2 regions of the Rhizobium sp. SYY.PMSO genome follow, and region 2 is predicted to be linked to the other one. Evidence: riboswitches for the same ligand, from Rfam matches in the RefSeq annotation. Region 2 holds a riboswitch; the other holds the start of a gene.
The links. Region 2 has a riboswitch for fluoride ahead of ACJJVH_RS32075 (MutS-related protein). Riboswitches for the same ligand answer to the same signal wherever they lie in the genome.
Positions count from the first base shown of each region.

Region 1: another riboswitch for fluoride. It lies ahead of ACJJVH_RS31415 (DUF190 domain-containing protein); the one in region 2 lies ahead of ACJJVH_RS32075 (MutS-related protein).

Region 1 is NZ_CP177351.1:1,027,229-1,030,418, reverse strand. It holds gene ACJJVH_RS31415 (DUF190 domain-containing protein) at 46-1,884, opposite strand; fluoride riboswitch at 1,973-2,048, opposite strand; gene ACJJVH_RS31410 (cold-shock protein) at 2,392-2,595, opposite strand; gene ACJJVH_RS31405 (FadR/GntR family transcriptional regulator) at 2,918-3,190, opposite strand, start outside.
Region 2 is NZ_CP177351.1:1,167,742-1,170,931, forward strand. It holds fluoride riboswitch at 258-320, shown strand; gene ACJJVH_RS32070 (universal stress protein) at 422-1,285, shown strand; fluoride riboswitch at 1,393-1,453, shown strand; gene ACJJVH_RS32075 (MutS-related protein) at 1,597-3,190, shown strand, end outside.

The DNA of each region.
Region 1 (3,190 bases), 140 kb from region 2:
TTGAGGCGGAAGCGTGCCGAAACACGCTTCGCCATGTTCCGGTGATCAACCGGCATCCGCGATCGTTTCGTCGTCCTCGCTCTGCGGGATGATCGTCTTTTCGACGAGGTGCAGATTGCTGATGGACCAGTGCTCCAGATGCTTGAAGATGATGACCTTGTCATGCAGCATCCCGCCATGTCTCCGGACGAAATTCTCCAGTTCATGGCGATGACCGATGATTTCGACGCACATCGTCAGCTCCGGATTGCGAATCTCGCTGCCGAAATCCTCCACTTTGCCGTGATTGCTGTAGCCATAATGGGTGTGGTGCGCCACGGCGTTCATCAGCCCGGCGTTCTTCGCTTCGAGGACCAGCTCGCGATAGAGGGGGCGGGAGCTCCAGAGGCTGCGAGCTCCTTTGCTCGGCATCTTTTCGCGGGGCTTCAAATAGATTCTTATCATGCCGACGTCGCTATGGGTCAGCGCATGTGAAAACTGCATTTCCTGATCCTTGATCGATGGAGTTTTGGTTCGAGCGGCCGAGGCTTGCCGCCCGAGGCGGTCAAGCAGGCTTGTCACGGGGGCGGGCCGGCCAATTTCCCGAACCTCCCGGAGCGAGACGTCGGGCGGAATGAGCCCGGCATCGTTTTTGGGAACGCCGATGCGCTGCGACAGGTAGATGCCGGAGTGTCCGCTGAAGACGTATGCGATGAAGCAGGCGGTCGCGATGTAGACCGTGTTGCCTGCACCGAAGAGCTCAAGCCCCATAATGGTGCAGGCAAGCGGGGTATTGGAGGCCGCGGCGAATACCGCCACGAAGCCCAGGCCGGCGAACAGATCGACGGGGGCGCCGATCAGCTGCGCGATGGCGTGGCCGAGAGCCGCGCCGATGAAGAAGAGGGGCGTGACCTCTCCGCCCTTGAAGCCGGCGCTCAGCGTTATGACGGTGAAAACCAGCTTGAGCAGCCAGCTCCAGTAATCGGCCCGCGACGGATCGAAAAAGCCGAGAATTGTCGGATCCGCCGGATTTGGCGACCAGACGCCGAGGCCGAGATAGGAACGCGTTCCAAGGGCGTAGACGAGGCCGATGACCAAAAGGCCGCCGACGACCGGGCGGAAGGGGGCGAACGGAAACAGCCGCTTCCAAAGCGTTTGAAGCCCGTGCGACGTTTCTGCGAATATCTGGCCGATCAGGCCGAATGCGATCCCGGCAACGGCAACCTCGGCGAATAGTTTGATATCGAGTTCGAAAGGGGCGCCCGACCCGAATGCAATGGGATATGCGACATGATGGATGCCCCAGAGATGGCAGACCCAGTCTCCCGTGACGGCCGCAATCAGGCAGGGTATCAGGGCTTCGTACTGGATGCGCCCGACGGTGAGCACTTCGAGGGCGAATACGGCTCCGGCGATCGGCGTGCCGAAGACTGCTCCAAATCCCGCTGCGATGCCTGCCATGAGCATCAGGCGGATTTCCGAGGAATCCAGCCGAAAAGCCTTGCCGACCGCGCTTGCCAGGCTGCCGCCGAGTTGCACCGCCGTCCCCTCGCGTCCGGCCGAGCCGCCGAACAGGTGGGTGAGAACCGTCGAAACGAGGATCAGCGGAGCCATGCGCAGCGGCACGCCTGCGCCCGGTTCATGGATTTGGTCGACGATGAGGTTGTTGCCTCCCTCGGCCGAACGTCCGATCCAGTGATAGACCAGTGCTATGAAGAAGCCGGCGACCGGCAGTGCGAAGAGCAGGAAAGGGTATTCGAAACGAGTTTCGGTGGCTCGATCGAGCGCCCAGAGGAAGAGAGCGCAGAGGGAACCGACGGCTGCAGCCATGGGGATTACCGCGGCAGCCCATTTCAACAAGGTGCCGATCTGCGAAAAACGGCCAGTCAAATAAGCAAACGACATGTCTGTCTCCGAACGCAGTCGGAGAGTTCGCCGTCATCGCTTTTGGGGGCGAATGACAGGCACAGGACTCCCACTGCGAGAAAATCACAGTTGAGTAGGAGTCATCAGCCTGTCAGGGCGGTTTGGTTGCGAAGAACCCGGCAGAATCCATTGCCGGAAACGCACTTACCGCATTGCAGCAGAACTTGTCAACGGCGGCATCGACAAATCTCCCTGCCTATCCGCAACCGATAATCTGAACCGCTTGCCGAACAGGGCGGCAGTCTCGCCGGCAGGGCGGCGGAGCACGATCCCGACATGTCATCGGAGGGGGATGGCCCCCTCGCGACAATCGTACTCGACTTACGGGTCGCAGACGGTTTGTTTGATCGCGGCAACCTATGCGGTTGCCGCGCCTTGCGCTCCTGCACTCCACGCCTGCCGGTCTTGGCCTCGGTGCAAGGTCATTTTCCTGCGCCGGATCGTGGAAGGCATTCAGATGGCGGCGCGGCAGCCGACGCTAGGTCATCAGAGCGGCCTGACGTTTTCCGCCTTGGACTTGCCGGTCTTGCGATCCTGGCCCAGATCGTAGGAAACGGACTGGCCCTCTCTCAGCACGTCGCCGTATTGCAGAGCGGAGACATGGACGAATACGTCAGCTCCGCCGGTTTCCGGCGTAATGAAGCCAAAGCCCTTGTCGGTGTTGAAAAACTTAACTTTGCCTGTCGGCATGAGAATCCTCTTGTTTTGTCGCGTGATCGCGGCGCTAACCTAGCGGTCAGCCTTTGCCAGATCAAGCCGCTATGCTGCTGCACTCGATTGTACGTACTTCGGGATCTACAATATGAAAAGCCCGCTCGGCACACGCCTTTCTATCCTTTGGCACACGCCTTTCTATCCTTTGGCCCGCGCATGTTCAATCCATGCTCTCATGGCGGCCATTGCCGCTCCGGCGCGCGGTGCCTGCCTCCATTGCCTCGCGAAAATGTTCTATCCGCCTAAAATCGCGCCCCGGATCATCCGTTGCTGGTGAAGCCGGGCCGGTCCGGATGCGTCAGGCAGCGGCAAACGCTTCAAGGACGTGACGCCGTCCATCGTTGATGACGAACTCCATCGCCTTGTGCGCCGCCGCGCCGTCGCCCGCGGCGATGGCATCGACGATGGCCATATGCGTATCGGCTATATTGCCAAACCCGTTGCTCGCAGGAGGCGCGCTCATGCGGAACATGCCGACAAGCGCCGCCTCGATAAGCCCGCCGAGCGACCGCATGAACGGATTGCCCGAAGCCTCGGTGATCGCCAGATGGAAATGCAGGTCGGCAACCGC
Region 2 (3,190 bases):
CCATTCCACCGCGGCGGGTGATGACGCCATGCATGATCTTCTGCCGGTAGAGCAGTTGAAGCAAACTCCATTGCTGTTGAATACAGGATATGCGAGGCTTTTCTACATTAACTGACCTGGCGGCGATCTCCGAGAGGATGGCAGCCATAGCGCGTACCAACGCACCGGCATGGGAATATTGCCGTGACCTCACTTAAATTGATCGCTTCCGAGAACATCCTCTTTGGATTTGACGACGCCCGTGTCTGGGGCTATCAAAACAGAATGGAGATGGAGCTCTCCAGATAACCGCCCTGCTGGCTGATGGCTCCTGCTATTGAAAGGCGTAAGCTCATTCATGGCGGGATCGTTTTTTTGCACAATCCTGACATCGAGCCTCCGTCTTTCCCGAGGAGACCCACATGAGCGGAAGGATTAGGCAATGCCGGGTGAGTTAAAGGATATTGCTGTTATCATCGATGGCGAGGACCCGCTTGCCGATGCGGTGCAAGCCAGTATCGCCTTGCGACTTTCCTTTCATCACGGTGCAAGAACCACTGTTTTCGAGCAGGGGCGAGCTGAGACATTCGAGCACCTTAGCTGGAGCGATGACCTCGGTGATAGCGATTATGGCGCCGTCGACATTTGCGGTATCGCCCGGCATTCGGACCTGACCGGGGAGCTGGAAACCTCGACGATGGCGCAGCTTCTCCGTTATGCCAACGAGAACGGAGCCTGGTTTAAGGAGGCAGGTCCCCAGGCTTTGCTGGAGCGGCTGCACTGCACAGATCTGGTTGTTGTCGGTCTGCCGGCAACTCTTCAGCACACATCCATGCCGCCAGTCGACGATGTCATCGTCAAGGCCGGCAGACCGCTGCTGGTGGTTCCGCGGCGCTTCGCGGAGCGCCGGGGATCCGATCGAACGATCGGTTATCATGTATTGATTGCCTGGAACGATAGCGCCGCGTGCGCTAGAACCCTTCACGATGCCATACCTTTCATTCGTGATGCGGCTGAAGTGACTTTGCTCTATGTGGACGAAGGCCGAAATCGAACGCATACCCAACACATGATCGCCGCCGTCTCCGATCATCTCGCAAGACACGGCATTCGGGCGAGGCCTGAGATTGCAGCAGCGAAAGGTGGCGGCACGCCGCAAATTGTCCTCGATCATATCGATCTGCTGAATGTGGATCTCCTGGTCATGGGAGCATTCGGCCGATCGAGGCTGGCCGAAACGCTTCTGGGCAGCACGACCAAGGACCTCCTCCACCATATCGGTGTCCCGATCCTGACGAGCCACTGAATGACCTTCAATCGGACCCTAAATCCCGACCCACAATCCAATCTGCTTTCGAAACGCGTCTATGAGAGATGATGGGGCATTGACCTGCCCTCGCCGACGACCTACCTCTAAGCCATGGGGATGGAGTCCCCCGTTCACGCCTTACTAGCTGATGACTCCTGCCACACTTGATTAAAGGCGCCACATCCGGCGCCAGGGCAGGAACTCATGAACGCAAATCACGACGTTTTCCGATCTTGTACGCCTGATCCATCGATGCCTTGCGGTGTCGTAAACCACGATTTCCTTGCATCGGGATGGAGGGCTGTCGAATGACTCTCCGCGAATACTCAACGTTCAGCGAGCCCGCCACCGTTGCGCCTGGTCCCTTTGAAGCCGAGACCTTCCGCAGCATTCTTTTTCCCTCTCATCTGGAAAATATGGGAGTTGATGAGGCGAGCGAACCAATCTGCTTCGTCGATTTGAATCTCGATCAGATCGTCGGTTCCATAGTGGAGAACAGAGACGAGGAAATCTTGCGGCCGATATTCTACTCTGCTCATCGGAGCGAAGAAATCGTCCGTTATAGGCAGGCAGTCTTTGCCGATCTCGAGCAGCCCGAGACCTATGCCGCATTCCCGCCGTTCTGCGACGCCATGCGTTCGGTGCGAGCCGACTTGGCGTATGCTGAACAGATCTCCCAGAAATCCCACAGAAACACCGTCATTTTACGAGCAGCACAGACCTATTGCGAGGCCATCCTCTCCCTCCTCTGGCACCTTCAGAAAGTTGAGATAGCGTCGATCGGGCTAAAGCATCTGCAAAGCTACATTCGCACCTATACCAGCTCCGGCCTGTTCAAGGAGCTAGCACGCGAAACTCGGGATCTGCGCACGACACTGGCGAATTGCAGCTATGGGATGTTGTTCCGTGGCGACGCCGTAACTGTGCGCCAGTATGCCGGGGAACCGGATTATACCGTAACGATCCTGGAGCGCTTCGCACGCTTCAGAGAGACAGACATCAAGCCGACCGAAGTGAATCCCGTTAAGAATGACTTCAGCCTGAACCATATCGAGGCTGGCATTCTCGAATTTGTGAGCCGTCTCTTTCAACGGGAATTCGACCGCCTCGAGCAATATGTCGTGCACCACGCCGGGTTCGTAGATCCCACTATCGCTCGGTTTGATCGGGAGATCGGTTTCTACGTCTCCTATCTGGCATATATCGAGCCTCTCAGACGAGCCGGCCTGCCATTTTGCCTTCCTGATATTTCGACCTCGTCAAAGACGTCCGAAGCCCTCGACAGCTTTGATCTCGCGCTGGCGCGGAAGCTGCTGCAAGAGCGGGGGACGATCGTCTGCAACGATTTCAATCTCGATGGTGCGGAGAGGCTGATCGTGGTGTCCGGTCCGAACCAAGGAGGAAAAACAACGTTTGCCCGAATGTTCGGCCAGTTGCATTTCCTGGCGAGCCTTGGTTGCCCGGTCCCGGGACGTCGCGCGCGGCTGTTCTTGCCGGATCGGATCTTCACCCATTTCGAGCGGGAGGAGGACATATCCAATCTTCGCGGCAAGCTCGAGGACGAGCTGGTGCGGCTTCATCAAACTTGCGAGGCAATGACAGGTGAAAGCGTGGTCATCCTCAATGAAATCTTCAATTCAACCAGCCTTGATGACCAAATATTCCTCAGCACGAATATTCTGAAGATGATCCTATCGACCGATGCCGTTGGGGTTTGCGTGACCTTTATCGATCGCCTGTCCAGGCTCGGCGAACAGACGGTCAGCATGGTGAGCACCGTCGACGAAAAGGATCCGGCACACCGCACCTTCAAGATCGTCAGAAAGGCCGCCGATGGTCTCGCCTATGCGCTCTCGCTCGCTCAAAAGCGGGGTGTGACCTACGAGCAATTGAAAGGGCGCA